3 regions of the Rhodococcus sp. FW305-130 genome follow, and region 3 is predicted to be linked to each of the others. Evidence: riboswitches for the same ligand, from Rfam matches in the RefSeq annotation. Region 3 holds a riboswitch; each other region holds the start of a gene.
What was found. A riboswitch is a leader RNA that binds a small molecule or an ion and turns the genes downstream of it on or off. The one in region 3 is predicted to bind S-adenosylmethionine.

Region 1 (10,105 bases), on a different contig from region 3:
GCCGCAGCAAGGTTCTCGTGGACCGTGACAGTCGCCAGATCGTGGTAATCCAAGCCTGCGCGCTTGAGTTTCGGCTCCGACAAGTCGAACCCGAGTGGGCCGACCAGGTGGAGTTCGCAACCGGTGCCTGCGACCATGCGGATCGCGTTTCCGGTGTTGGGTGGGATGCGGGGCTCGTGGAACATCACTCGGAACACTCGAGGAACTGTACCGGGCGTCGTATCGGTGCCCGCGTCCGTGAGGAGACCGGTCGGGAAGCGTGGGCGAATTGGTAACAAACCGGCCAGTCCGTGCGAATCTATTTCCGGCACTCTTCGCAGAACGGACATTTTGATGAACCCTCCCGCCGGTTGGAACCCCGACCCCTTCGACCCCACGATCGACCGTTACTGGGACGGTCAGCAGTGGACTGCACAGACACGGCCCAAGGGCGTCGACGCACCCACTCAAGCCTTCGGCACTCCCACCCAGGTCTTCGGTGCTCCCGGATCGCCGGTGCCGGACGCAAACGCCGAGGAAGGCAAGACGCGGCGTAAGTGGCCGTGGATCGCCGGCGCAGCAGTCGTGGGGCTGGTTGCCATCGCCGCGGCGACGGGCGCGGGCAAGTCGGAAGAATCAACGACGCCTGCTGTGACCTCTTCTACGACAGCGGCGGCGACGACAACCAAAAGCACGGTCCCGTCGACGACGAAGACCACGACGTCGTCCCTCTTGCCGACGACGACAACGATCGTGCCGCCACCAACGACGACAACCGTGGCAATCGTGCCGCTGGTTCCGCAGGTTCCGGAGACCACGACTACGCCGTACGTTCCGCCCGCCCCGGCGTACACCCCGCCGAAGACAACGGAACCCGCGTACGTTCCGCCGCCGGCAAAGGTGCCTGATGCAGGGGTGTATTACGCCAACTGCTCAGCGGTGCGAGCGGCTGGTGCTGCCCCGATCTACCGCGGCGATCCCGGCTATTCGTCCAAGCTTGATCGTGACGGTGACGGCGTGGCCTGCGAGACCTAGGCGATCGAAGCGGTGTCGGTGCGGCGGGGCAGTATGGACGGCATGCTCCCCGAAGAATCCGACGACGTCGTCGGCGAAGACTATTCAGACGCGCGGCTGGCCGGGCAGAAGTGGCGTCAGCGCACTTTCACCAATTGCAATTTTCGAGACGCCGACCTCACCGGACTCACGACGGAGTCGGTGGTGTTCACGGATTGTGACTTCACCGGCACCGATCTGGGGGAGTCCGTGCACACGGGAACGGCGTTTCGCTCCTGCAATTTTGCTCGGACCAGCCTGTGGCACAGCACGTTCCGAAACTGCAGTCTGCTCGGGTCGACGTTCGACGGTTGCCGTATCCGGCCGTTGACGCTCGACGAAGTCGACTTCTCGTTGACCTCACTCGGTGGAGCGGACCTGAGGAAGATCGACTTCACCTCATGCCGATTCCGTGAAGCGAACCTGGTTCGGGCCGACATGCGGGGCGCGGTCCTGGCGTCGGCGGATCTGTCCGGTGCTCGTACGGGTGGACTCAAACTCGAAGGTGCAGATCTGCGCGGCGCGCGGATCGATCCGAGCCTGTGGACGTCCGCATCCGTCGGAAACGCGCAGATCGAGTTGATGCAGGCGGTGGCTTATGCGTCGGCGCACGGTCTTGTCGTAGACATGAAGTAGAGGCGCCTAGCTCTCCACGCGCTCCTCGAGGCGCACTGTCACCATCTCGCCGGTCTCCTTGCCGATGGCGTTGCGAAGATCGGCTTTGACCGGCAGCTTGTGGTTGCCGTCTCCCAGCGCCATGAACGAACTCTGGAACGGATGTCCGTCGATCGTCCCGCGTACCTTGACCAGGCCGCGGGTGCCGAAGAACTCGGCGGACTCCGGCCAGATCACGTAGGTCCACCCACCCTTGGCGTCACTCTTCTGCAAGGTGGCCGTGAATTCCTTGTCCAGCAACATGATGACTGTCCCTTCGGGTCGTACCTTGTGATCAGCGGATGAATTCCCGTGCGAGCAGATCCATCAGCAGTCCGTCCTTCCACACACCATGGCGATCTCGCGAGTACTCGCGCATCACCCCGACGTCTTTGAACCCCACCGATCGGTAGCAAGCGATGGCGACGGAGTTGTCGACTTCCGGGTCGATGACCAGACGGTGGAATGCGAGGTCGTCGATCAGGTGGGCACACAGCACCCGAATCGATTCGCGACCGAACCCTTGGCTGTGAAAGTCGGGATCGAGGAACAAGTCGAGCCCGGCGTGGCGGAAGTCGGGATTGTCCTCCGCCTCATACCACTGGATGAAGCCGATCAGGTGGTCGCCGTAGAAGATGCTGTAGCGCGTGGTGCCGGCCTCCGGCGCTGCAGGCCAGTCGTCGTCGGGATTTTGCCACCACTGCACGACGTCCGGGTGCAGGTGAATTGCCCGCAGACGGGCGTGATGATCGGGCGCGACGGGGGAGAGGAGCACCCTCGGGCCGCGTAGTTCCGGAGCCGTTGTCACTCATCGACCCTAACCTGGAACAATGGTCGCCGTGACTGCAACGATCCTCGACGGCAAAGCTACCCGCGACGAAATCTTCGAAGACCTGAAGGTGCGGGTGAGCGCTCTGAAGGCAGAGGGCATCACACCCGGCTTGGGCACCATCCTGGTGGGCGACGACCCGGGATCCGCGGCTTACGTGCGCGGCAAGCACAACGACTGCGCCAAGGTCGGTATCAATTCTTTGCGACGCGACCTGCCTGCCGACATCACGCAGGAACAGCTCAACGCGACGATCGACGAGCTCAATGCCAATCCCGAGTGCACCGGCTACATCGTGCAGTTGCCGCTCCCCAAGCACCTCGACGAGAACGCGGCCCTCGAGCGTATCGACCCCGACAAGGATGCCGACGGCTTGCATCCGGTCAACCTCGGTCGACTGGTGTTGGGCAAGGAAGCCCCGCTGCCGTGCACCCCACGTGGAATCCTCCACCTTCTGCGTCGCTACGAGGTCCCGATTGCCGGTGCACACGTGGTGGTTGTCGGACGCGGCGTCACGGTCGGTCGTCCGATCGGATTGCTGCTGACGCGTCGTAGCGAGAACGCGACGGTCACGCTCTGCCACACCGGTACCCGCGATCTCGCGGCCGAGGTTCGCCGCGCCGACATCATCGTCGCTGCCGCCGGCGTTCCCGGCCTCATCACCGCAGACATGGTCAAGCCCGGAGCAGCGGTCCTCGACGTCGGCGTCAGTCGCACCGACGACGGCCTGCGCGGCGACGTGGCAGCCGACGTGAACGAGGTCGCCGGCTTCGTCTCACCCAATCCCGGTGGTGTCGGACCGCTGACCCGCGCGTTCCTGATCACCAACGTGGTCGAGCGCGCCGAGCGGGTTCTGGCCGGAGTCTGAGTCCGATGTCCTCACTGGTCGGCCTCGCGAAGAAGAATCTGCCCATGCTCGCGGTCCTCGCCGTGATCGCGGCGGCCGTGGTTCTCGTGCTGGCCGACCGGTGGCGTCGCGGCGCCCTCGTCTTCGGTGTTGCCGTCATCATCGGAGCTGCCGCTCGGTGGTTCGTTCCCGAGAATCGTGTGGGGTTGCTCGCGGTGCGCGGAAGGGTCTTCGACACTGCGGCGATGGGTGTGATGGGTGTGTTGATCGCGACGCTCGCCCTGACCATCGATCCGCTCGGCACCGACTGAGAAGATCAGTCCCCGTAGAACGAGCGAATGTCGATATCACTCAAGGGGATCCACTCCGGTGAATCTGTGGATGTCGACTTCTTTCCAGCCTTGACCGGTGCACTTCGCAGCGTCACCGCAAGTGCAGGTTCCTCGTCGATTCGCCCGGCCAGGGCGTAGATCGCGGCGAGATGGTGAACGCACGGCGAGCGTCGACCTGAGCAGTCGCAGCTGGCAGTGCACTCCGAAAGATCAACGGCTACTGCGATATTTCGAGCCTGCAGTTCGGTGACGATGCTGTCCGGCAGTTCGCCGGTGGAGACGGATCTGTTGGCCTTTCCCGCCGAACGGAGAAGGCTCTTCACTGCGGCGATTTCGGATTTGGTCCAGAGCGGGACAGAAATTGTCACCGACGAGGTTTTTGCTTTGGTGCTCACCTCCGCGACGACGGTCCCCGATGAGACCACGGTGAACTCCACGGAACCGTTGCGTGCGAGGGTACGAGCCGTCGGCAGGGACGGGTTCGGACCGGATGCCGCAGTCCGCTCCACCGTGCGCAGCCATGCTCGACCCCAAGCGGTGACACCGAATTCGTTGGCCATCAGATGATCACCGCGCCGTCGAGTTCGAGGAGTTCACGCAGTTCGGTGTCAGGGAGATCGGCCAGGGCGGCCTCGACGTTCCCGGAAACAGCATCGGCCACAGCTCGTTTGGACTCATGCATCGCTGCGATGTGATCCTCGACGGTACCGCCCGTCACCAAGGTGTGGACGTTGACGGTGCGCTTCTGGCCGATGCGGTGTGCCCGGTCGGTTGCTTGATCCTCGACGGCTGGGTTCCACCACCGGTCGTAGTGCACGACGTGACTTGCGCGCGTGAGGTTGAGGCCGAAGCCGGCGGCGCGCAAGCTCAGAATCAGAACCGGTGGTGAATCCGTGTCGTTCTGGAATGCGTCGACCATCGCGTCGCGCTTGTCGGTGTTCAGGCCGCCGTGAAGGAACGGGATTGCGCCGATTCCCAACTCGGAGCCCAGGTGCCGCGAGAGCATCTCGCCCATCGTCCGGTACTGCGTGAATATCAGCGCGCGATCGCCGTCGTCGACGATCTCGGCGATCATTTCCGTTGCGCGGTCGAGCTTTCCGGATCTTCCGTAGAGGTCGTCCGTATCGCCGGTGACCTGCGCCGGATGATTGCATACCTGCTTGAGGGTGGTCAGCAGTGCAAGGATATTGCCGCGCCGGGCAATTCCCGTACCCAAACCGGTGTCGAAAGCATCTGCAACTGCAGACCGATAGATGCGCGCCTGTTCCGACGTCAGAGTGCACGAGACGGTGGAAAATTGCTTGGGCGGAAGATCCTTGGCCACTGTGTCTTTGGTTCTGCGCAGAATGAACGGATCGATGACCGCGGCAAGCCTGGTCGCCGCGGTGGCCGATCGACCGGATTCGATCGGTACGGCAAAGCGTTGACGAAACCGTGCGCGAGTTCCGAGGACTTCGGGATTGGCGACGCGAAAGAGCGACCACAATTCTTCGAGGCGGTTCTCCACCGGCGTGCCGGTCATCGCTACCTTGACGTCGGCCGACAACTGCATTGCTGCTTTCGCTGCCAGCGAAGAGGGGTTCTTGATCTGTTGTGCCTCGTCGAAGACCACTGAACTCCAATGGATCGGGGCCAATTGTGCTGCGTCGGAACGCAAGACGCTGTAGCTGGTCAGAACCGTGGTGCCGGCAGGAACACGAGTGGGAAGTGTGCGAGCAGTCCCGTGATGAACGTGTAGTGGCAGATGCGGAGCGAATCGCTCGATCTCGCGGCGCCAGTTTCCTATCACCGAGGTGGGACACACAACCAGGTGCGGACCGTCGTCGGCGCGGATCGCGATCATCGAAATCGCTTGCAGTGTCTTGCCCAAACCCATCTCGTCGGCGAGGATTCCACCGCCCGAACCCGACAGTGCAGTCAGCCAGGCAACTCCGTGCACTTGATACGGGCGCAATGTCGCCTGAATCTTTGCTCGGCGAAGACTCTCGATGGCCGCGCGCGCTTCCGTGAACAATTGCACCGTCGACCGGGCGCTTCTGATTCTCGTGTCGTCGCGCTCGATCGCGGCATGCGCTGCAGTCGGAATGTCATGTGCGCCGGTGTCGATGACGCGCTTCCATGCGAGCAACGACGGTCCGAGGTCGTCGCGACGCGCATCGAGGGTGTGCAAGGCGTCGATCGCGGTGGCGAGGTCGAGCAGTTGCGCTTCGACATCGGTCGCTGTGATCGACTCGTCGACCGGGATCGCCAGCTGGCAGATGCCCGGCGATCCCGTCGGCATCCCCAGCGCCGACAGACGCGCTGCCGGATCTGTGTCACCCCAGAACGCGAAGGACATGTGCTCGGGAATGTACGTAGCCTGCAGGCGCGTCGAGCATGGCTGATTCACGTTCGCCGATGCTAGCCGCGCCGGCTCAGGGACGCCAATGAAAATGTCGGGAAAACCTGCAGATCAGCTGTGGTTTTCCCGACATTGACGGATCCTGAAATTGTGCCTCTGTGCCGGATCAGCGGGCCGTGCGTGCGAACTCCATCGTTCGGCGAAGCAGTCCGGCGACAGCGTCCGCCTCCGTCAGGAAGCCGTCATGGCCGTCTCTGGACTTGAGAATCTCGAGGCCAGTGCACGTCGAAATGCCGTCCGCGATCTCCTCCTGCAAACGAAGGGGATACAGCCGATCCGAGTCCACGCCGCCCACGACGACCGGCGCCGTGATCGATGCCAACGCCGCTGCAACGCCGCCGCGTCCACGACCGATGTCGTGCCGGTTCATGGCCTCGGTCAGGAGGACGTACGTGCTCGGGTCGAAGCGGTCGACCAGCTTGTCTGCCTGATGTTCCAGGTAACTCTGGACGGCGTATCGTCCACCGTTCCAAGGATTTTCGTCGTTCTGAGCGGAGTTCTCGAAGCGCGCATCCAGTTCGGACTCGGTGCGGTACATCAGGTGCGCGATGCGACGGGCGATGCCGAGTCCGGCGCGAGGTACCCGCCCCGTTCCGTGGTAGTCACCGCCCTGCCAATCCGGATCGGAGACGATGGCAGCGATCTGCGTCGTCTGGGTGCCGATCTGATCTGCGGTGGCCCGTGAACCGGTTGCGAGAACCAACGCGGAGCGAATGCTGTCCGGGTAGGTAACTGCCCATTCGAGGGTGCGCATGCCGCCCATGGATCCGCCGACTACCGAGGCCAACTGGTCTATCCCGAGGAGATCGACGAGCTTCTTCTCCGCCGCGATCTGATCCCGGATGGAGATCTCCGGGAACCTGCTGCCCCACGGCTTGCCGTCGTCGGCCAGCGAACTGGGACCGGTCGTGCCGCGACAACCACCGAGGACATTGGTTGCGATGACGCACCATTCGCCGGTGTCGATCGGTTCGCCGGCGCCGACCATCCCGTTCCACCAACCGGGGGAGGGCTGATTTGCGGAGATCGGTCCGGTGACGTGTGAGTCTCCGGTCAGTGCGTGCTCGACGAGTACGACGTTGTCGCGGTTCGGGGACAGCTCACCCCACCGCTGAACGGCGAGCGAAACCGAGGGGAGTACCGCGCCGCTCTCGAGTTCCAGGGCGCCGATGTCGACGAACCCCACCTGGCCGTCGGGCGGGGGAAGGAGGTCGATCCTGGGCTCCAATTCGTTCACGGTCACGAGTTTGCCACCGCAGCCAGGCCGACGGTGATATCGGCGACGATGTCGTCGATTCCTTCGATACCGACCGCGAGGCGAACGAGTCCGGGTGTGACACCGGAGGCGAGCTGCTCTTCGGGGGTGAGCTGCGAGTGTGTCGTCGAGGCGGGGTGGATGACGAGTGAGCGAACGTCGCCGATGTTGGCGACGTGGCTGTGCAGCGTCAGAGCGTTGACGAACGTCTTGCCCGCATCGATACCTCCGGGCAGCTCGAAGGTGACGATGGCGCCGGTTCCCTTGGGCGTCAGCTGCTTTCCGCGTTCGAACCATGGCGAGGAGGGGAGTCCCGCGTAGGAAACGGAGGCCACCTCGCCGTGGCCGTCGAGGAATTCGGCGACCTTCTGTGCATTGGACACGTGACGCTCGATGCGCAGGCTCAAGGTTTCGATGCCCTGCGCGATGAGGAACGCGTTGAACGGCGCCACGGCGGAGCCGAGATCGCGCAGCAGTTGGACGCGCGCCTTGAGTGCAAACGCCGGCGCGCCGAGGTCTGCGAAGGTGACGCCGTGGTAGCTGGGATCAGGCGTCGTGAAGTTCGTGTGGCGACCCTGCGTCCAATCGAAGGTGCCGCCGTCGACGATCACGCCGGCGATCGCGGTGCCGTGTCCGCCAAGGTATTTGGTGGCCGAGTGAACGACGATGTCGGCGCCGTGTTCGAGTGGGCGGAGCAGGTACGGCGTCGCGACTGTGTTGTCCACGATCAACGGAAGACCGTTCTCGTGGGCCAGCGACGAGATGCCGGGGAGGTCGAGGATGTGGTTCTTGGGATTAGCGATCGTCTCGCCGTAGAACGCCTTCGTGTTCGGGCGAATGGCTTCGCGCCACTGCTCGAGATCGTCGGGATCCTCGACGAAGGTGACTTCGATGCCCAGCTTGCGAAGGGTGTAATGCAAGAGGTTGTACGTGCCGCCGTACAGGTACGGGCTCGAGACGATGTGGTCGCCGGCTTCGGCAATGTTGAGGATCGCGATGGTTTCGGCAGCCTGACCCGAGGAGAGGAGGAGTGCGGCGACTCCGCCTTCGAGGGCGGCGATGCGCTGCTCGACGGCGTCCTGTGTGGGATTCATGATCCGCGTGTAGATGTTGCCAGGCTCGGCGAGGCCGAACAGTGCCGCAGCGTGATCGGTGCTGTCGAAAACGTAGCTGGTGGTCTGGTAGATCGGCAGAGCGCGCGCATTGGTGGCGGTGTCCGCTGTCTGCCCGGCGTGCACCTGCTTGGTCTCGAACGACCAGTTCGCGGTCGGATCAGAAGTTGCTGCGCCGTCGGCTGTGTTGTCGGTCATGATTTGTTCACTCCAGTGGTCTGACGGATAGATGTCGGACGGGGGCGAAGGATCGCCGCCCCGTGCTGGGGTCTATCTACAAGTGCGACACATACTGAGTTACCTCCGTGGGGCTCGGCCCGGTCTGGGGTCCGTCCCTGTCGGACCCGCGCTTGTCACCCGAATTGCGGTGGAACTGCGTGAGCAGATCCACGTCGGGAAACCTGGTCATCACCCGGGGCACCCCACCGCGGTTGGAGGGTTGCCGTCCAGCGAGCCGGGGCTTGACGCTGGCACTCATGACCAAGTCGGATTCTACCGGGAAGTGAGCGCAGTCCTGACGCGGGGCGAATTGTGAGCCGCAACCGCACGCGAGACAGAGCGACGCAGCCCACTAGCAGGCAAAAGTTACTCGCGAGTAGAGACCGATGGGTGGACCTGCCGGTTGCGGCCTCACGGGTTAGCAGTACGCTTGTCTTGTTTGGGACTCATCTCCCGAGATCAGTCCACACCGTCTAGGTTTGATAATCGAACCGTTCGCGGACCCACTCACAAAGTGTGACCGCAACCGTGTAACCAGGGAAACTTCCTAGGAGGACGCGAAGCACCCATGTCCAAAATCAAGGTTGAGGGCACCGTCGTCGAACTCGACGGCGATGAGATGACGCGCATTATCTGGCAGTTCATCAAAGACAAGTTGATCCATCCGTATCTCGATGTGAACCTCGAGTACTACGACCTCGGTATCGAGTACCGCGACGAGACCGACGACCAGGTCACCATCGACGCAGCGCACGCGATCCAGAAGCACGGCGTCGGCGTCAAATGCGCCACGATTACGCCGGACGAGGCACGTGTCGAGGAATTCGGTCTCAAGAAGATGTGGCGTTCCCCGAACGGAACGATCCGCAACATTCTCGGCGGCACGATCTTCCGCGCACCGATCATCATCTCCAACGTTCCGCGACTCGTTCCGGGCTGGACCAAGCCGATCATCATCGGCCGTCACGCATTCGGCGACCAGTACCGCGCCACAGACTTCAAGGTCCCCGGCCCCGGCAAGGTGATGATCACCTACACGCCTGAGGACGGCAGCGCACCGATCGAGCACGAACTGGTCAACTTCCCCGAAGAGGGCGGCGTCGTCCAGGGGCAGTACAACTTCACCACGTCCATCCGTGACTTCGCTCGCGCGTCGCTCACCTACGGACTGCAGCAGAACTACCCGGTGTACCTGTCCACCAAGAACACCATTCTCAAGGCGTACGACGGTGCCTTCAAGGACATCTTCCAGCACGTCTACGAGACCGAGTTCAAGGCTGAGTTCGATGCCGCAGGTCTGACCTACGAGCACCGCCTCATCGACGACATGGTCGCTTCCGCACTCAAGTGGGAGGGTGGATACGTCTGGGCATGCAAGAACTACGACGGCGACGTCCAGTCCGACACCGTGGCCCAGGGCTTCG
Region 2 (10,105 bases), on a different contig from region 3:
CGGGCGACGGCACGGACGTCGATGAACGCCGAGGTGGTTCGACGTTCCCACCAGACGAACAGGAACGCGAAGAGGGCCGTCGACGGGACGAGATACCACTTCGCGTGCTCGGCGAGAGACAGGAGGAAGAGCATCGTCGACGTCGTCAGGGCCAGAAACAGCGTGATACCGAGTGGGTCGAGTGACTTGAACAACGCAGTGGCGCCGGCCCGGTCGGGCAGGGCGGAGTCGCTCGGAGCGGCGAAGAAGACCCATACGGCAGTGACGACGACAAGCGGGAGGTTCACCCACATGATCGACTGCCAACCGAGTGTGCCGACCAGCAACCCGCCGAGAGTAGGCCCCAGCGCGACGACCGATTGAGCGCAAATGGTGAGTGTTGCTATAGCTGAACGGGTTTGAGCCCGGTGACGGTCAGCGTATTCGCGGATGACGGTCATCGCATTCGGATACTGTGTCGCCGTGCCGATTCCGAGCAGAATCCGCGCCGCGATAAGCCAACCCAGCGACGGGGCGAGCGAGCCGAGGATCGATCCGGCAGCGATCAGACCCAATCCCGCCAGATAGACGCGTTTGGCGCCGAGGATCGATCCGAGTCGCCCCGCCGCCGGTGCCGTGACTGCAGTCGCGATGTAGAGAGCCGAGATGACCCACGCTGTGCCCGAACTGGAACCGAAGTATGTGGCGATCGGGACGATTGCCACCGCAATCATCGACGAGTTCAGTGCCTGAAGAACGGTTCCCGAACCGAGAGCAAGACTCAGTTTCAGGGGAACGGAGGCTTGGGGTGTCGACGTTTCGACGACGGCGGTCACGGGTTCATCAGTGACTCCTCTGATATCGATGTCGATGCTGGGGACGCGCCCTGGCCTAGTCTGCGCAGGATTCGGCCGGCGATCAGAAGCAAGTCACGCTCGGCTTCGGTGCACTCGGCGTCGATGACCTCGGCCAGCCACTGCGTGCGTTTCGTTCGGTCTTCGTGAAGGGCCGACGTGCCTAGTTCGGTCATCGTGACCAAGGCCGCGCGGCCGTCCGATGGATCCGCCCTTCGCGTCACCATGCCCTGTTCCTCGAGCGCGGCCACGGTCTTTGCGATGGATTGCGGTGTGACGCGCTCGAATTTCGCCAACTCTTTTGCGGTCAACGGACCTTGTCGGTCGAGGTGGCCGAGAGCTTGGATCTGGCTCGGCGTGAGTTTGTGGTCGTGGCGTTTGGTGCGGAGACGCCGGACGAAGGCACCCAGATCGTCCCAAAGTACGTCGATCTCGTCCCGATTCTTGCTGCGACCCTCGCCATCGTTCATTTAGACAGTCTAACTGTGTTATTTCGATGCCGCCAGCACGGTTTCGACGAAAACTGGGGAATAAACAATCGCATTAGTTGTTTAAAACCTTGGGATTGCCGTTCATCCGTCGGCGAAGCAGTTCCGTCTGCGAGGTCGGATTATCGGAATCTCGGACACGAAAAAGCTCGGATGCGCACCCCCTGCAGCGCACCCGAGCGGCCAAAACCATACCACTTGGTGTCTTTTGGGCATAAAGTCGGTTGTTGTCCCCCGGACAGCCGATTGCCTCTAGTACTTTTGGCGGGTATCGCTCTAGTCCTTACGTAGGGTGTGTTGGAGGGGATATTGTGAGGTTTCGGGGGATGACAGGCGCCGATCACGGCGATTCTGCGTACCAACTCTGCGAGAGGCACAACACCGTAAATGGCACGTCAACAAGAGCGTGCGCGGCGTACCCGCGCCGCCCTGGTCGAAGCGGCTGCAGTCGAATTCGCCAAGCGCGGCTATGCAGCTGCGTCGGTGAACACGATCCTCGAGGGCTCCCGCGCCACCAAAGGCGCCATGTATTTCCATTTCCAGTCCAAGGAAGAGTTGGCGCGAGCGGTTCTGACCTCGGCTATCGAAACCTTCACTGGAATCACTGATCGTTGGGCCAAGAGAACAGACCTCGATCCATTCGTCGCATTGCACGGGCTCGTGCTCGACATTGCCGAGGTCTTCCGTACCGAGGTAATCGTGCAGGCGGAATTCCGGCTGATCATCGAGCCGGAGTTCTACAAGGATGTGCAATCTGGTGGCGGGCAGGTCTGGGGAAAGACCGCCTACGAGTTGGCATTGCGCGCCAAGGACGACGGTTTGCTCCGCGAAGACGTGGACCCGGAGAAATTCACGCGCGTACTGGCAGCGAGCCTTGCCGGCCAGCGGTACATGGCGGACCTGATTGCCTCGAGTGGCGATCTGGGTGTGTGGTTCGAGGAGTCCCTCGAAGTGGTGCTCGAAGCCATGGCCACACCGGAGTGGTTGGAGAAGTTTCATCGCGACGGCTGGCCACAAGTGGAGTTCCCCGACGCGGAATAGTCCACTTTTCGCCCATGACCAGGCGATTTGTGATTTCCGAACGCTGTGCCATAAGCTATCCAAGCTCCCAACGGAACGCCGTTGGGGTACTAGTTCGGAGAGATCCGGCGGGCCCCCTTCGTCTAGCGGCCTAGGACGCCGCCCTTTCAAGGCGGTAGCGCGGGTTCGAATCCCGTAGGGGGTACGTTTTGCGAAAGCGAAACGATGCAGTATGGTTTGACCCGCACGACACGCTTTGAGATGCACAAATGCCAGGCCAGGACAGTGGTTTGGGAGCGGCTCGAAGATGTAGTACGGTTTCACAGCAAGGAAAAAGCAAGGCCCTGTGGCGCAGTTGGTTAGCGCGCCGCCCTGTCACGGCGGAGGTCGCGGGTTCGAGTCCCGTCAGGGTCGCAAAGCTTTGTTCTCAATCAATTGGTTGAGAATAAAGCAATGCGATAGGCATTCGGTTCGGGTGCCGTCCGGCCAGGTAGCTCAGTTGGTACGAGCGTCCGCCTGAAAAGCGGAAGGTCGCCGGTTCGATCCCGGCCCTGGCCACCATAATTCTTATCGACAAGCTCCAATCTCATGTTCTTCGAACATAAGGTTGGAGCTTTTTCGTGCTCGGATGTCAGTCGCCGTCAACCACTCGGCCCGATCATCTCAGTTGTGCGCATCCTTTGTCTCCGTGAATGTTTCCGGTCACCGGGAACGTGCTGGGCGTCACTCCACAGAGGACATCACTATTAGCCGATTGCGGCCGATCCGTGGCTGCGTCTACTGGAAGTGAGGTGGAATCTCCGTGTCGCACTCGAGATCTTGGCGCATCGGGAAAGTCAGCCGGGTCGCCGTCGCATTGCTCGGTACCGGGGTTCTGTTGGTGGGCTGCGCGAGCAACGGTGACGACAGCGGAACCGATACGACGAATACGTCGGGGGACGTCGTGACCGGCATGGTCAACGAGCAACCGGACCCAGGCGACGCGGTCGCCGGCGGAACCATGACGTACGGCGTGCAGGTTCTCGTTCCCTCACTTGACCCGACCAAGACGGCAGCGCGCGGTGGTTCCGGCGGTGAGGCCTTTGCTGCGGTGTACGACGTCCTGATGAGTTACGACACTGCGAGCGGCGAGTTCGAGCCCAAGTTGGCTCAATCGCTCGATACCAGCGACGACGGAAGCACGTGGACGTTGAAACTTCGCGACGGTGTGAAGTTCAGCGACGGTTCCGCGCTCGATGCCAACGCCGTGATTGCAAGCATCGATCGGTACAACGCGGGCAAGGGCAATGGCGCCGAGTTGTGGCTGGCTTCGGTGGAATCGGCGCAGGCAAGCGGCCCCACGACGGTCGACTTCAAGCTGAAGACGCCGTGGATGCGCTTTCCGTCGATGCTCGCTCTCGGGCACGGGATGATCGTCGCCCCGAGTTCGCAGCAAGGCGACAAGTTCACCGCCGTGGGTGCCGGACCCTTCACCGAAGATCTCTTCACGCCGAGCGTCGAGCGAATCTTCAAAGCCAACCCGTCCTACTACGGCGGCGCTCCCAAGCTGGACAAACTGCGGATGGTTGCACTCAACGGTCCGCAGGCCAATCTCGAATCATTGAACAGCGGTCAGCTCGATGTTGCCTACATTCGCGGCCTTACTTCGGCGATCAATTCCGCCAAGTCCGCTGGTTACCCCGGTTACATCGACGTGCTCAACGCCGGTAGTGCCGAGATTGTCAACAATCGTGAAGGCCGACCGGGCTCGGATGTTCGCGTTCGCCAGGCTATCGGCTACGCGCTGGACACCACGTTGATCGATCAGCGCGTGGAAAACGGTGAGGGACTGCCTGGCTCGGAGTTGTTCGGTCCGACGTCGCAATGGCACGTAGACACACCGGGTATTGCCTACGACCCCGAAAAGGCCAAGGAGCTTCTGAATCAGGCGAAGGCAGACGGATACGACGGCACTCTCGACTACGTCGTGCTCAGTGAGCCCAAGGACCACGCGATCGGCCTCGCCGTGCAGTCACTGTTGCAGGCCGTCGGGTTCGAGGTGAACTTGATCTTGGCCAACAACGCCGGCGACATCGTGCAGAACGTCTACGTCAAGCACGATTTCGACCTCGCGCACGCGGGCATCGGAATGTACGAGTCGATTCTCGATCTCGGATTGTTCTCCACGACCAACAGCACCTCGATGGCGAATACTGCTGGATATGCGAACCCGGCGATGGATCAGCTGATCGCAGATCTACAACAAGCCAAGGATAATTCGTCGACCCTGGCGATCATCGGCAAGATTCAGACGCTGTGGAACGAGACGGTTCCGTCGGCGCCGATCGGCGGGCTCACGTCGTTCTGGGCTTGGCAGAAGAACGTGCACGGTGTGGTTCCGACTGCAACCGGCATCATGCTGTTCGATCAGGCATGGATGGGCGCGAAGTAGCGTTCCAGCGCACACCGAGAGCCCCGTCCGACGCGAGTCGGGCGGGGCTCTTTCGTGTCTACGTCGGCTAGCGTTGCGCAACCCTTTCGATCAGGATGATTGTATTGAAATATGTTGTAGGTCAATATGATTCGTCAAGCGCGATTTGACTTGTTCAGCGTCGCCCGCATAGATTGCATCCACCATCCAGAGTGGCTGAGAGACCTGGCTCGATGATGCCGCAGCAACCCGCTACCTAACCGCAGTGTGGGTGCTACCGCCAGGACCGATGGAGGACACATGACTGTATTTGCCGTGGGTATCGAACTGGACGGCGAGGGCACTCACCCCGCTGCCTGGCGCCGAAGCTCACATCGCCCGGATCAGTTGCTCACGGGTAAGGCCGTGCGCGATCGCGTCGCGGCTGCCGAGAATGCGGGCTTCACCTTCGCGACGTTCGACGATTCCATCCTCCCTCCGAGTGGTGACATTGTCGGCCGCATCGATGCCGTCTCCAGGGCGTCATACGTGGCGGCGACGACCAGCACGATCGGACTGGTCCCCGTCGTCGGGACCACGTACGCCGAACCGTTCCACACCTCTTCGCAATTGGCGACATTGGACTACTCCTCGCGTGGGCGTGGCGGCTGGCTTGCTGTTCCGGTCGAAGACGATGCCGCGGCGAGGGCGTGGGGGAGGGCTCCGGTAACGACGGAGTCGGCGCGTCAGCAGGAGCAGCGGGATTCGGTTACCGTCGTGACAGATCTCTGGGATTCGTGGGAGGACGACGCCGTCGTCCGTGACTATCTCAGTGGGCGTTTCCTCGAGCGTGATCGTCTGCATTACGTCAATTTCGAGGGCGACACCTTCTCGGTGAAGGGGCCGTCAATCGTTCCGCGGCCGCCGCAAGGCCAGTTGGTGGTGTTCGGCCGCTACGGCGCCATCGAACCACACCAGGCCGATGTTGTTCTCGTTTCCGGTGATTCGGTGGAGGCCATTGCACAGTCGGCTGCCAAGGCGCGCGATGAGGGCGCGTCATTGGTGGTCGCCGAGGTCGATGTGGCATTCGATACGCCGAATCTGTCTGCGGCGCAGCGGTTGATCGAGCTGAACTCGTACGGGAATGCCGTCGTCACTGGCCGACTGCTCCTGGCTGCAGATCCGGGGGAAGCGGCCGTGGTTCTGAAGGAATTGGCCGGACACCTCGACGGTGTTCATTTCCACGCTCTCGTGATCGACGAGGACCTTCCGGTGCTGGCCAAATTCGTGCTTCCGGCGCTGTCGAAGTCCGGATTGACGCGACGCCCGGTTCCGGGATCGACTCTGAGGGGCAACCTCGGCCTGCAGCGGCCCGCAAATCGATTCGTCCACTCCTCCTGACTTGACTTCGCGCTAAGGACATTTCGGCTATGACTGCATCACGCTCCGCCGTACCTCGACCCGACGCACACGTTCACTTCGGCGTCTTCTTCCAAGGGGTCAACCACACCACCATCTGGTCCGATTCCTCGAGCGGATCCCAGATCGACTTCGAGACGTTTCGGCGGTTGGTACTCACCGCCGAGCGAGGTCTGTTCGACGCCTTCTTCCTCGGTGAGGGCCTTCGTCTTCGCGAGCAGAACGGCAAGATTCTCGATCTGGATATCGCCGGCCGCCCCGACGCCATTGCGCAGTTGGCCGCCCTCGCCGGTATCACCGACAAGATCGGGCTGGTCGCGACACAGAACACCACGTACAACGAACCGGCCGACCTCGCCCGTCGACTCTCCGGCCTCGATCTACTTTCCGACGGACGGGCCGGCTGGAACGCGGTCACCACTGACAACGCTTGGACGGGAGAGAATTTCCGTCGCGGTGGTTTCCTCGACCACGCCCTGCGTTACGAGCGTGCCGGGCAGTTCATCGAAACTGCACGGGCACTGTGGGATTCGTGGGCCGACGACGCGATCTCGGACTCTCGCACGTCCGAGAACTGGTCGACTCCGGGAGCCGTGAGCGACGTACGCCGCCAGACTTCGCAGTTCGACATCACCGTGACGCCGACGCTTCCCCGCAGCAGACAGGGACATCCGGTCATCTTTCAAGCGGGCGATTCGCCGACTGGACGCGATTTCGCGGCGACGCACGCCGACGTCATCTTCTCGCGACACGGGACGCATTTCGACGGCGCGCTCGACTTCGCCGACGACATTCGGGCTCGGTTGCGTAGCGTCGGGCGACCGGAGGACGACGTCAAGATCCTGCCCAGCACGCAGATCGTGTTGGCGGAGAACGAGTCCGAGGTCGAAGAGAAGGCGCGGTGGGTCCTCGAAGGTCAGTTCACCGGCCAAACCGCACTGTCCCTCGTCGGATTGGTGTGGGGGAAGGACCTTTCCGACCGAGACCCGGACGGTCCACTACCGGAGGAAGATCCGGTTGCCCGCCCGGTGTCCGAGACGCGCGGTTCCGCGCGAGACGGCAACGACCCCATTGCGATTGCACGTGAATGGCGGGCTCTCGCCGAGGCAAAGAATCTGTCGCTACGTCAGGTCGCCATCGAGACCTCGCAGCGTTCGGGTTTTGCGGGCACCCCGGGGCAGGTCGCAGATCAGTTGGTCCATTGGGTGCGCAACGGAGCTTCGGACGGCTTCAATATCTCGCCGTACCTGGTGCCGACCGGGCTCGACGAGATCGTGGACTGGTTGATCCCGGAACTGCAGGAGCGTGGGGCGTACCGCACCGAGTACTCCACGTCGACGCTGCGAGAGCACTTGGGGTTGCGACCGCCGCTCACGCGTCGGGCCGCGTCTGAAGTTGCGGGGTAACGGGTCCTGTCCCACACGGTCACAGCGGCGGCCGAATCCACCAAGCTCGATTCGGCCGTCCGCTGGGAGATCATCGTCTGCGTAGCCGCGGGCTTCACCACCCTTCTCGATTCGGCGGTGCTCGGAATCGGGGTTCCGTCGATCCGGGCGTCGCTGGGCGCGTCGACCTCCGAGGTGCAGTGGATCCTTGCGAGCTATTCGCTGACTTTCGGCTTGGCCCTTGTGCCGGCGGGCCGACTCGGTGACGTCGTCGGGCGTCGACGCTTGTTCTTGGCGGGGCTGAGCATTTTCGCTGTGATGGGAATCCTCGGAGCATGTGCGTCGGATCCGTCGATGATCGTGTTGGCGCGTCTGGGGCAGGGGATCGGCGCAGGCACCATCAGTTCGCAGGTGCTCGGCATCATCACCGACCGGGTGTCCGGAAAGGCTCGGGCGAAGGCGTTAGGCGCGTACAGCACCGCGGGTGGTCTGGCCGGCGTTTCCGGACCGATCCTCGGTGGCGTTCTGCTGAAGTATTCCGACGCCGACTTCGGATGGCGGTTGCTTCTCGTTCTCAACGTGCCGTTTGCCGTGATCACTCTGATTTTGGCGTGTCGCTTTCTGCGCCGTGATCGAACTACCCGATCAGGCGCATCGATCGATCCGGTTGGGCTGTGTCTGCTGGCGACTACGACCGGGCTCCTGTTGTGGCCCATCGTGACCCGAACCAGTGTCACTGTGGCTGCGGCTTTCCTGATCGGTGCGTTCGGCGCTGCCGTTGCCTTCTGGTTCTGGGAACGTCGGTACGCCGAGCGCGGCGGGACGCCGGTACTGCTTCCGTCGTTGATCGCCTCACGGGGCTTCCGGTTGGGTACGACGGTTGCACTCTTCTGGTTCGGATCCATCCTCGCCGTCAACGCGGTGCTCAGCCTCTACCTGATCGAAGGTTTGGGCTTCGCCCCGCTGAGTGCGGCGTTGCTCATGACCGGTAGCTCACTCGCGATGGCATTGACGTCGGCTTTCGGATGGCGGCTGGTTGCCAGGTTCGGCCGAAGTGCAGTGGTTTTTGCCATAGTCGGCGAGATCCTTGTCATCCTCGGGTACATCGCAGCGGTCAATCTGATTCCGCGGGAACATCTGATCCCGGTGCTGGTGGTCCTAGCGGTGTTGTCGGGAGTTGCCAGCGGTTTGGTCGACGCGCCCAATCGGGTGCTGACTCTCGAATATGCACCGCCGGGCGCGAACGGTGTTGCGGCGGGTTTCCTTCAACTGTCTCAGCGCCTGTCAGCGACCATCTCGCTGGCCGCGGTATCGGGGTTGTATCTCGGTGTACTCGGATCGTCGCCCGACGGATACGGACGTGCGTTCGGGATCGCGCTTGCCGTCTGCGTGGTCATGTTGACGCTCTCGTTGGCGGGGGCGGTGGCAGACCGACGCCGGCGAAGGACGTGACCTGGTATTTCGTGGGTCTCCATGGACCTCGGGAGGCCGAGCCCGTGTGACTCATGGGACTTGTGTTACCCATGGGTTAGGAGTCGTGGGACGATACTTGTGTGGTGACCGGTCGCAGTGAAGACAAGCCCAACGGTCGCGGGAGTGGAGAGCCAGTTAACTCACCCCGTGGATCGTCGGACAAACGTGACCGCACATCGACACCCTTCCGCGCTCGAACGGCGATGTGGACGAATCGGCCACTGTTCGATTTCCATATGATCGTCGGTCTGGTCGTGCTGATCGTCGCGTTCGGTCTGCTGATGGTGCTGTCGTCTTCGGGCGTCGAATCCTATGTTCTGTCCGGGACGTCCTACGCCCGCTTCTGGCCGCAGTGCATGTTCGCAGCGATCGGTTTGGTGATGTTCGTGGCGGTCGTGCGGTTGCCGACCGAAACGATGCGTAGAGCCTCACCATGGCTGCTGATCCTGTGTCTTGTTCTGCTTGTCCTGGTGCTGATTCCAGGTATCGGCTCGGAACAGATGGGTGCTCGCAGCTGGTTTGTGATCGCGGGTATTTCCTTCCAGCCGTCGGAGCTGGCCAAACTTGCTCTGGCGATCTGGTCCGCGGCGACGGTTGCGTCGTTCATGAACGCGCGGATGGATGTCAACCGCGCGCTGCCGGTGATCGGCGGGACGACGCTGCTGGTTCTGGTTCTGGTGGTGTTGGAGAAGGACCTCGGAACCACGATCACCATCGGCATCATCTTCATGTCGGTGCTGTGGTTCGGGCTGTTCCGGATGAAGACGTTCATCAGCCTCACGCTCGGTTCCGCAGTCGCATTTCTCGTGCTCGGGCTTACTGCTGGTTACCGCTCGGATCGCATCAAGGCTTTCCTCAATCCTGATCTCGACCCGCAAGGCTTGAACTTCCAGAGCACTCAGGCCAAGTACGCATTGGCGAACGGCGGCATCTTCGGTCGCGGTCTGGGGCAGTCCGACGCCAAATGGAGTTACCTCCCTCAGGCGCACAACGACTTCATTTTTGCCGTGATCGGTGAAGAATTGGGTCTGGTCGGTGCGCTGATCGTCGTTGCTCTCTTCGCCGCGGTTCTGATCGTCGGACTGCGGATCGCGAAGC
Region 3 (10,105 bases):
AAGACGCCATGTGCCGGCGTGCCGACCAGTCCCCAGTCGGAATGAGTCACGATGTGCCCACCGGCCTGAATTCGGGGCGTCAGGCGGAGGTTGTTGTCTTCTGCACCGTGGACGTCGAGGCAGATGCTGGCATCGTCGAGTAGGGAGATGTTGCCGAGGCCGGCCTTCGAGTGAACGAGTGAAACGCCGACGCTGATGGCCTCACGAAGAAGCGACCAGAGTTGCGGGCTCGCGAACCCGGCAAGATCGATTTCCGCGGCATTTTGATTTCGGTAGTAGTTGCCGGCGCTGTGGAGGAGATGTATGTCGCGTAGAACCCGGAGGTGATCTGCGGGGAACTGAAAAGTGCTTCCGAGTTTGTTCCAGGCGAGCCCGCCGGAGATCCACCCTCTCGCTCCTGGTTGTACGGGTTTGATGATGAGCCTTGTCGATGCGCCCTTGGTTCGGGTGGTGAATTGAATGCCAAGTCCACGTGTAGTGCGGCCGGCCGGGTCTGGTCGGAGCAACTCCTCGAGCGCGCTGTCCCATCCGAGGTGTTGTGGAGTCTTGTTCGCCTCGGCCACCGCTGCGAGCACCAACGCGACTACGTGCTTGCAGTTCATCCGCACGGGACACGTGCAGAGGCCACGCGTGAACGTTGCTGTACCGGCCGCGCTGCGACTTACCGAAATCGTGCAGGTGTACGGCTCTCGCGCAGTTCCCGATACAGCGCCGATCAAGGTGTCAGCGGTGTCGTTCCATGCGATGGATTCGACTGCATTCTGCCGCAGGTAGGTAAGTCCGCGTTCGTAGGTGGTTGTGCCCACGACAGCGCGAATTCGGTCGAGGTCGAGGGCCCTGACTGAATCCGGTTGCACGGGGCAAGCCTAGTAGCGGTGACCGACAGATCTTGTCGTGGTCGTTTGTCCAAGAAAGTCCGAACTGCACGGTATGTTCACGGAAACATCTTTGACTGGTTTGGGAGTTTCATGAGGACTGAGCGGCGTGCGTGGATCCGATCTGCGCGCACAGGTGCGGTGTGTTTGGCCGTTTGTGCACTTTCTTTGCAGTTGGGCGGACTGTCGACGGCAGCGCCGAGTTCCGGGAGCTCGGGAAGCTCGGGAAGTCTGGGCAGCGTCGAGGGCAGCGTGAGTTCGGGGTCGACGATCCCAGGACCGCTTCAGGAGGATCCGGGCCCCAAGCCGGAGCTGCGCGACGACATCGTCGTCCCGGCCATCGTCGGCGAGAAGGTGACCGCACCGCAGGCAGTCAGGCTGACGGTGGCGTCGCCTGCACTTCGACGCGAGGTCGGCGTCGAGATCTTGCTACCCGCGGACAATTCGGTTCCGCGCCCAGCGCTGTACATGCTCGAGGGCGTCGACGCCGGAGAGAAGAGCAGCGGATGGATGACGATCGGCGGCGCCCCGGCGTTCTTCGCCGACAAGAACGTCAACGTCGTGATGCTTAATGGCGGAATCGCGAGCCTGTACTCGGACTGGGAGAATCCGGATCCGCGGCTGGGACTGCACAAGTGGGAAACCTTCATCACCGAGGAGTTGCCACCGCTGATCGACGCGCGACTCAAGACCAACGGAATCAACGCGATTGCCGGCAATTCCATGGGCGCAATGGGTGCAATGATGCTCGCCCAACGCTTTCCGGACATGTACCGCGGCGTTGCCGTGTTCAGCGGCTGTTATTCCACGATGGATCCGCTCGGCCGAACCGCCGTGCAGGCCACGATTTCTTCTCGAAGCGGAGATCCAGCCAACATCTGGGGTGTGCCAGGGGGCCCGGAGTGGGAGGCACACGATTCGTTGATCAACGCAGAGAAGTTGCGTGGCAAGGAAATCTACGTGTCGACGGCAAATGGTCGTCCCGGATCTGACGAGACGCTGCAGACTCCTGAACTGCTCGAGCGCCTGGTGATCGGCGGCGGCATCGAGGTTGCTGCGCACGCCTGCACCAAGATGTTCGACGCGCGGTTGCAGGAGCTGAAGATTCCGGCGCAGGTGGATTACGAGCCAAATGGCACACACGCGTGGGCGTATTGGCGTGAACGATTGCCGAAGGCGTGGCCGACTCTGTCCCGGGCATTGGGCGTCTGACGGTTCGACAACAGTGCTCGGGTTGTGGGTGCACCACAACCCGAGCGTTGGATCACTCGCAGGCGATGCCGTCGTTGTCCCGGTCGAGATGCGGGGCATATCCGTTCTGGCCCCGGTACAACGGAGCTGCGCCGGCGTTACGCACGGCAGTGCAGTTCTGGTAATACCGCGCCGGTGCGGGAGTGTTCTGCGGCGCCGGCGGGTTCTGGGGCGCTTGCGGAGCGGGCGGTGCAGGCGGTGCGAAGACCGGGGGAAGGAACGGCTGGACTGCGTCGGCAGAGCCAGTCGGAATCATGCGTGCGATCTCGATCGGTAGGAAATCGAAAACCGTGGATGCCTGAGCGGCGGGTGCGGCAACCAGAGTGATTGCGGCGCAACCTGCGATGCTGAATGCCAGACGGCGGAGCTTCATGTGACCTCGTGTTCAAATGGGCAGCCCTTCCACTTCGGAGGGCTGTGCCGGCTGAGCATACTGGTCATAACGACCAAATGGTTTATTTCGGTAAGGGTGAAACCTGGGGTGAAAAGCAGCGTCCCCGCACCGTATTGCTCGGGTGCGGGGACGCTGCTGCTGTCAGCGAGGGTTACGCGTCGACAAGTTCCTCGGCGAAGGGATCACCGTTGCGGGGAGCGTCGAAGCGCTCCTTGTCGAGGATTCCCTCACGCTTTGCGACGATGACCGGGACCAGTGCCTGGCCGGTGACGTTGACTGCGGTACGGCCCATGTCGACGATCGGTTCGACTGCGAGGAGCAGTCCGACGCCGGCCAAGGGAAGACCCAGGGTGGAGAGTGTGAGTGTGAGCATGACTGTCGCACCCGTAGTTCCGGCCGTTGCTGCCGAGCCGATGACCGAAACGACGACGATCAGCAGGTAATCGGTGAAGGTCAGCGGGACGTCGTAGAAGCCGGCGACGAAGATTGCCGCGATCGCGGGATAGATTGCGGCGCAACCGTCCATCTTCGTGGTGGCACCGAGCGGAACTGCGAACGAGGCGTACTCACGAGGAACGCCGAGGTTGCGTTCGGTGACGCGTTCGGTCAGCGGCAGGGTGCCGATCGACGAGCGCGAGACGAATCCGAGCTGAGTTGCGGGCCAGACACCGGAGAAGAAGCTTCGAACCGAGAGGCCGTGTGCGGCAATCAGGATGGGGTAGACCACGAAGAAGACAATGGCCAGACCGATGTAGATGGCGGCGGTGAAGACGCCCAGCGACCCGATCGCATCCCAGCCGTAGGTGGCGACAGCGTTGGCGATCAGTGCGGCCGTACCGATCGGGGCGAGGCGGATGATCCACCACAGGACCTTCTGGACGATCGCGAGCAGCGAAGCGTTGAACTCGAGGAACGGCGCAGCCTTGGGACCGATCTTGAGCGCAGCAATGCCGATTGCGCCGGCGATGACGAGCAACTGCAGGACGTTGAAGCTCAGCGATGTAGTCGCCACGCCTTCGGCGACGGAAGTCTTTGCGCCCAGCCCCAGGAAGTTGTTCGGAACCAGTCCGGTGATGAACGCCCACCACGAGCCGGAGCTCTTGGGTTCCTTCGCGGCTTCGGCGGCGACGTCGGTCCGTGAACCGGGATCGGTGATCAGGCCGACGATGATGCCGATGATCACAGCGATGAAAGCGGTGATCGCGAACCAGAGCAAGGTCTGCACGGCCAGGCGAGCTGCATTGGCGACCTGGCGCAGGTTGGCGATGGAGCTGACAATGGCGGTGAACACCAGCGGGATCACCGCAACGGTGAGCAGCTTGACGTAACTCGAACCGATGGTCTGTACGGTGCCGACCAACCAGTTGACGTTGCCGTCGGCTGCGTCAGGCATGGCCCGGGCGACGAGACCGATGATGACACCGAGTACGAGACCGGCGACGATCTGCGGTCCGAATGCCGTCGCCCAGGACGGAAAACGGGACGTGGACTTTTCCGGCACGCCGGTGGAGGTGGAGCTGGGCATGACTATGCCTTTCGAAAATCAAGGGAGCGAAACGCAGCGCGGCACCAGAGGCCGGGCAGATTCGAAGAAATGTTTCCTGGTACGCGTCAGGTCAGAGCGAGCGCGTACACATTGCGCTCGCCTGCAGGCGAAGGTCGACGTAACGCCGACTGGTCAGGAACAACACTGTCCACACACTACTCGCAGCTTCAACTACTCGATCCCGAGGGTCGCCGCGGGAGTTCGCTTGGTGTTCGTCGGGCGTGCCCCGATCAGTCACTGTTGGTCGGTTGACTAGTCTCGACGATCAGTAGGTGCCGCACCGGCGCCTACGCGTCGGCAAGCGGAAGCGAGAGACCGATGAGCGTTCGGAATGCCGAGTACCCGCGTCCGAAGCATTTCCTGGTGCACCTCAGTGACACGCATCTGGTGGCTCAGGGGGAGTTGTACGACGCCGTGGATGCGTCGACGAGATTGCGGGAAGTGCTCAGCGGGATCGTGGCCTCGGGCGCACGCCCGGATGCACTGATATTCACCGGCGACCTGACCGACCAGGGACACCCCGACGCATACGCGGAATTGAAAGCCATCGTGGAACCCGTGGCGGCCGAGATCGATGCGCAGGTCATCTGGGCGATGGGCAACCACGACGACCGCTCTACTTTCAGGTCTCTGCTGTTGGGCGAGGACGCCACCGATCATCCCGTCGACAACGTCTACGACCTTGACGGACTGCGGGTGATCACCCTGGATTCGTCGGTTCCCGGTCACCACTACGGTGAGATCTCGGATCGTCAATTGGATTGGCTACGCTCAGAATTGGCGGTGCCCGCGCCCGACGGAACAATTCTGGCGCTGCATCATCCGCCGGTTCCGTGCATTCAGGATCTCGCGGTTCTGGTGGAGTTGCGCGATCAGTCCCGGTTGGCAGACGTCTTGCGTGGCAGCGACGTCCGGGCGATTCTTGCCGGGCATCTGCACTATTCGACGACGGCGACGTTCGCCGGCATTCCGGTTTCCGTGGCGTCGTCGACGTGTTACACCCAGGACTTGAACGTGGAAGTCGGTGGTCAGCGTGGTCGTGACGGGGCTCAGGGGTGCAACCTGGTGCACGTCTACGACGAGACAATTGTTCATTCGGTCGTTCCACTCGGCGCGCACGTGACGGTCGGTGAGCCTGTCGACGCGGCCGAGGGAGCCCGGAGGCTCAGCGCTGCCGGTATTCGAATCCTCGAGAGCGAAAAGGCTGCACGCTCGATCATCTGAGGTGGCAGGCGGTTTCCGGCACCCCGGCGCAGTTCTGGGCGATTGCCGGGCTGTCGCGTACTCATTACCGTCGAGGTAGGTGCAGAGCTCCAGCAACAAGGACCGGCTAGCTGGACGGCAACCCTTCATGCCGATGGGGTGCCCCGGAATCACACCTGGCGATACGCGCGGTGCGTGTCGCAAGCGGCAGTCGCCACGAGAACCGTCAGTCGGGTGCTGACGGTTTCTGCGGTCGGCACTGTGCGCTCCCGAGTAGTTCTCGAACAGGAGTATGCGCCGATGACCTCCACCCCCTCTTCTCATCTTGCTCCGTTGCATCTCGCCGTAGCGCTGGACGGTGCCGGTTGGCACCCTGCAGCCTGGCGAGAGCCACACTCGCGCCCGAGTGAGCTGTTCAGCGCGTCGTATTGGACTGACGTGGTGACGACCGCCGAGCGTGGTCTGCTCGATTTCGTCACCATCGAGGACAGTCTCTCGGTGCCGGCCAACCCACTCGAGCCCGTCGACGACGCGGTTGATCGGGTGCGCGCTCGGCTCGACGCACATCTCGTGGCCGCCCGACTGGCACCGATCACGAGCAACATCGGCTTGATCCCGACCATCACCACCATTCACACCGAGCCGTTTCACGTGTCCAAAGCCGTTGCCACGCTGGATTACACCTCGCGCGGTCGCGCCGGATGGCAGGTGAAGGTTTCGGCGTCGGAATCCGAGGCAGCACAGTTCGGGCGTCGCGACATCCCAGCGCTCACCGATGCCGACCGTCAGTCGATCGTTTCAGGCGTCCTCCCGGACTTCGTGCGCGACCTGTTCGACGAAGCTGCGGAGGCGGCTGACGTAATCCGGCGACTCTGGGACAGCTGGGAGGACGGCGCCGAGATCCGCGATGTGGAGCAGCGCCGGTTCATCGACCGAGACAAGTTGCACTACATCGACTTCGAGGGAAAGTACCTCTCGGTCCGTGGACCGTCGGTGACTCCGCGCCCGCCGCAGGGGCATCCCGTCGTTACCGCGTTGGCACATCAGCGGGTCGCGTACGAGCTGGCGGCGCGGACGGCCGATCTGGTGTTCGTGACGCCGTTCGACGACGAGCAGGTCACGGCAATCCTGGGTGAAGTGCGAGCCGCCGAAGAACACGTGCAGCGCACCGGCGAACCTCTTCGGGTCTTCACCGACATCGTCGTCTTCTTCGATGCGCCGGAAGAAACCGGAAAGGAACGGCTCGCGCGCCTCGACGCGCAGGCCGGCGCCGAATACCGTTCGGACGCGCTGACCTTCACCGGCTCTGCTGCGGAGTTGGCGGATCTCCTGCTCCGGTGGCAGCAGTTGGGAATCGAAGGCTTCCGGTTGCGGCCGGGCGTCCTCGTGGACGACCTCGACGCCATCGCAGGTGAGCTGGTGCCTGAACTGCAGCGACGCAGCGTATTCCGCACCGAATATCCGCAGACGAATCTTCGCGGACTCCTTGGTCTACCCATCGACGTTCCCAACCGCTACGCCGCCGGCACTCCGGCCGCCTGACAGACGAGGAATAGATTTTCATGAGTTCTCAGAAGCGTAAGCAGGTCATCCTGGGTGCCTACCTCGGCGGCGTCAACCATCACACTGCATGGTGGGATCCGCAGGCGGGCAGCCAGATAGAGTTCGATTCTTTCGAGCACACCGCTCGAACCGCCGAGCGTGGGAAGTTCGACTTCTTCTTCCTCGCCGAAGGCCTCGCCCTTCGTGAGCGTGCGGGACAGATTTTCGACCAAGATATCATCGGTAGGCCGGACACCTTCACGGTCCTTGCATCGTTGGCGGCGGTAACCGAACACCTCGGATTGGCCGGCACTATCAATGCCACGTTCAACGAGCCGTACGAACTGGCCCGCCAATTCGCGACGCTCGATCAGTTGTCCGGAGGGCGTGCCGCCTGGAACGTCGTCACCTCGTTCGACGCATTCACCGGCCAGAACTTTCGCCGCGGCGGATACCTCGACCGCGCGCAACGATACGAGCGTGCGGAGGAGACCGTAGCGCTGGTGCGTGAACTGTGGGATTCGTGGCGAAGCGACGACATCGTGGCCGACAAGGCATCAGGGCGCTTTCTCGCGAGACCGGATGCCGGTGAATTCGCTTTTCATGGATCGCATTTCGACGTGAACGGCCGATTCACCGTGCCGCGTAGCCCGCAAGGGCGCCCGGTTATTCTGCAGGCCGGGGTGTCGCCGCAGGGGCGCGATTTTGCTGCCGGCAATGCCGACGCGATCTTCTCACCGTACGGTCAGTTGCCCGAGGCGGCCGATTTCTATCGCGATATCAAAGCACGTGCCGTCGCGGCCGGACGTGACCCGGGTGACATCAAGATCCTGCCGTCGGCGAGTTTTGTTCTCGGCACCTCGGAGGCAGATGCGATCGAGAAATACCGAGAGATTCGCGACCAGCAGGTCACCGGCCAGACCGCTTTGGTTCTGCTCGAACAGATCTGGAATCTCGATCTGTCGAAGTACGACCCCGAAGGACCACTACCCGACATCGCTCCGGATCCCGAGGCTCCGCCGATCATCCAGGGCCGCGCCTTCATTCACCAAGATCGTTTCGCGACCGTCGCAAAACTTCGCGCGGTAGCCGAGAGCAAGAAGTTGAATCTGCGCGAAGTGGTGATCGATCAGTTCGAGCGTGGACCGATCGTCGGTACACCGCAGCAGGTTGCCGAGAAAATAGATTCGTTTGTCAGCAACGACGGTTCGGACGGATTCATCCTCGGGTCGCACCTCGTGCCAACCGGCCTCGACGAGTTCGTCGACGACGTGGTGCCGCTGCTGCAGGATCGGGGTGTTCTCCGCAGTGACTACGAAGGAACGACGTTGCGTGAAAATCTCGGACTGCCCATCCCTGTGCAGCGGGAGCGCGCGACAGCACGCTGATCGACCGAAGTAGCAAGGGCCCAGCCGAAATCGGCTGGGCCCTTGTTTCGTCTAGGCTTCCCAGGGCGCCGGGATGGGGTAATAGCTCTCCAGAAACTCCGTGATCTTGCGTGTGCGAAGTTCCAGATCGATCTCCGGAGCGCTGCCGTCGTTGAGGCAGAAGAAGTCCATGGAGCGCTTGGCGAGCAGTGAGTCCATGTCGCGCAAACCGGCTTTGACCGTCGTATCGACGTACTTGACGGCTGCGGACTTCTGTACCACCGACCGTCCACTCATCAGTGTGTAGTAGTGATACAGCGAATTGGTCACCGAGATATTGGAACTCGCGCGGAAGGTGCTTGCTGCAGTGGCCGCGAAGTCTTCGGCGAACTCGCGTTCCATCTCGGCCATCACGCTCTTGCGTAGTGGCGTCGCTGCGTGCTCCAGATGCCTGGTGGTCATCAGACCGAAGCGGTCCTGCAGCAGACGGCGGTTGACGCGGGCCGCATTCTCGAACCCGCTGCGGTCGTTGTCGTTGTGTCCCAATCCGATTCTGGTGTCGGCCTCGATGAACATGCTGATCCCACCGGGGGAGAAGAACATGTCCGGGCCGACGGGGCGACCGAAGAACATGTCGTCATTGGAGTAGAGGAAATGCTCTGCCAGACCCGGAATATGGTGCAGCTGGCACTCGACAGCTTGAGAATTGTGGGTGGGCAACACACTTGGATCGGCGAAGAACTTTTCGCTGGGCATGAACGTGACTCGCGGATCGTCGGCAAGCCAGTCCGGACGATCGGAATCGGTTGCGACGAAGATCCGCCGGATCCACGGCGCGTACATGTGGATGGATCGAAGCGCGTATTTGAGCTCGTCGATCTGACGGAAGCGCGCTTCTGATTCGTCGCCCTCTCCGACGATGTAGTTCTGCATGCGCTTGGCGCGCTGAGCCTGAAACTCCTTGGAAGAGCCGTCGACCCAGGAAAAGACCAGATCGATATCGAAGCTGATATCGGAGGCATGATCGGCGAACATGTTCTCGATAGTCGGCCAGATCCGGCCGAATCGCTCGACGGTTCCCCGGACAGCTTCTTCGGGGAGGACGGTTCGTCGTGTCAGTGAGTTCTCGACGGGTAGGACGATTTCTTCGTCGGAAATCGACCACAATTCGATTTGAACGCCGATGTTCGCGCCGTAGTTCATGCCGCTTGCGACGTGAACCCGCGGACGGAACAAGCGGAAGATCCGTGACTTGTTGGTTTTCGACAGGGCACCGTCCGCGACAAGGAGCGCTGGGCTCTTCTTCGCGTCGACGGTTTTGGAATAGAAGGGTGCGTTGGCGCATCCCTCGACAAGCGCCTGCCGCAGGTTTTTGCGCTCGGTCCAGCTCACCGCGATCACGGGGCGCTCGTCGTTTCCGCGGACGAGTAGATACTCGATTCCTGCGGCGTCGAGGATGTCGCGGATGAAGAGGAGATCTTCGACCATCGCTTCGAGCGGCGTGGTGGTCGTGATCGCGAGGGCAAAACGATTCTTGAATCGGACGGTCTCGGGTAGCTCGCCCATCCGTGCGCGTGACGCGGCCGACGCCGGTTCCACGGGATTGGGGCTGTCCTGCTCCGGGGGTACGAAGTAGATGTCGTGCGGAGCGGGAGATTCTGTAATGGGATGCCTTCCGATTCTGATCCAGCTGTGTATCTGTCGCCCCCGACGCTGCGAGAGCGTGGTGGCGACGAGCTCAGTCTATGCCGTCGGCGCCGAAAGTCGGACATGAGTGACAGCGATGGGTAGGGCGGGGCGAGTCGGGTACCCCGAGGACCGAAGCGAGAGTGAAGGAGGAGAACCGATGCGTGTGAAAGCGATGGTCGGAACAGGCGCGATGGCTGTTGCGCTGGCCGCCGGCCCAGTTGCCACAGCTTCTGCTGAA

Region 1: linked by a shared signal. The riboswitch ahead of AC3WQS_RS06810 (bifunctional o-acetylhomoserine/o-acetylserine sulfhydrylase) and the one ahead of AC3WQS_RS30405 (LLM class flavin-dependent oxidoreductase) in region 3 are both predicted to bind S-adenosylmethionine.
Region 2: linked by a shared signal. The riboswitch ahead of AC3WQS_RS03010 (LLM class flavin-dependent oxidoreductase) and the one ahead of AC3WQS_RS30405 (LLM class flavin-dependent oxidoreductase) in region 3 are both predicted to bind S-adenosylmethionine.

What each region holds. Positions count from the first base shown of each region.
Region 1 is NZ_JBYTAP010000002.1:143,212-153,316, forward strand. It holds gene AC3WQS_RS06760 (tRNA (cytidine(34)-2'-O)-methyltransferase) at 1-197, opposite strand, end outside; gene AC3WQS_RS06765 (excalibur calcium-binding domain-containing protein) at 334-1,014, shown strand; gene AC3WQS_RS06770 (pentapeptide repeat-containing protein) at 1,048-1,668, shown strand; gene AC3WQS_RS06775 (DUF1905 domain-containing protein) at 1,675-1,950, opposite strand; gene AC3WQS_RS06780 (GNAT family N-acetyltransferase) at 1,982-2,461, opposite strand; gene AC3WQS_RS06785 (bifunctional methylenetetrahydrofolate dehydrogenase/methenyltetrahydrofolate cyclohydrolase) at 2,526-3,383, shown strand; gene AC3WQS_RS06790 (DUF3017 domain-containing protein) at 3,389-3,673, shown strand; gene AC3WQS_RS06795 (SWIM zinc finger family protein) at 3,679-4,254, opposite strand; gene AC3WQS_RS06800 (DEAD/DEAH box helicase) at 4,254-6,083, opposite strand; gene metX (homoserine O-acetyltransferase MetX) at 6,202-7,338, opposite strand; gene AC3WQS_RS06810 (bifunctional o-acetylhomoserine/o-acetylserine sulfhydrylase) at 7,335-8,660, opposite strand; SAM riboswitch class IV at 8,804-8,944, opposite strand; gene AC3WQS_RS06815 (NADP-dependent isocitrate dehydrogenase) at 9,250-10,105, shown strand, end outside.
Region 2 is NZ_JBYTAP010000001.1:601,716-611,820, forward strand. It holds gene AC3WQS_RS02975 (MFS transporter) at 1-815, opposite strand, end outside; gene AC3WQS_RS02980 (MarR family winged helix-turn-helix transcriptional regulator) at 812-1,303, opposite strand; gene AC3WQS_RS02985 (TetR family transcriptional regulator) at 1,709-2,362, shown strand; tRNA gene AC3WQS_RS02990 (tRNA-Glu) at 2,474-2,546, shown strand; tRNA gene AC3WQS_RS02995 (tRNA-Asp) at 2,682-2,755, shown strand; tRNA gene AC3WQS_RS03000 (tRNA-Phe) at 2,826-2,902, shown strand; gene AC3WQS_RS03005 (ABC transporter substrate-binding protein) at 3,144-4,772, shown strand; SAM riboswitch class I at 4,952-5,047, shown strand; gene AC3WQS_RS03010 (LLM class flavin-dependent oxidoreductase) at 5,052-6,131, shown strand; gene AC3WQS_RS03015 (NtaA/DmoA family FMN-dependent monooxygenase) at 6,161-7,555, shown strand; gene AC3WQS_RS03020 (MFS transporter) at 7,625-8,986, shown strand; gene ftsW (putative lipid II flippase FtsW) at 9,211-10,105, shown strand, end outside.
Region 3 is NZ_JBYTAP010000014.1:97,621-107,725, reverse strand. It holds gene AC3WQS_RS30430 (DEAD/DEAH box helicase) at 1-857, opposite strand, end outside; gene AC3WQS_RS30425 (alpha/beta hydrolase) at 969-2,087, shown strand; gene AC3WQS_RS30420 (excalibur calcium-binding domain-containing protein) at 2,140-2,499, opposite strand; gene AC3WQS_RS30415 (dicarboxylate/amino acid:cation symporter) at 2,672-4,045, opposite strand; gene AC3WQS_RS30410 (phosphodiesterase) at 4,385-5,290, shown strand; SAM riboswitch class IV at 5,369-5,482, shown strand; gene AC3WQS_RS30405 (LLM class flavin-dependent oxidoreductase) at 5,465-6,811, shown strand; gene AC3WQS_RS30400 (NtaA/DmoA family FMN-dependent monooxygenase) at 6,832-8,199, shown strand; gene AC3WQS_RS30395 (stealth family protein) at 8,251-9,744, opposite strand; gene AC3WQS_RS30390 (hypothetical protein) at 10,025-10,105, shown strand, end outside.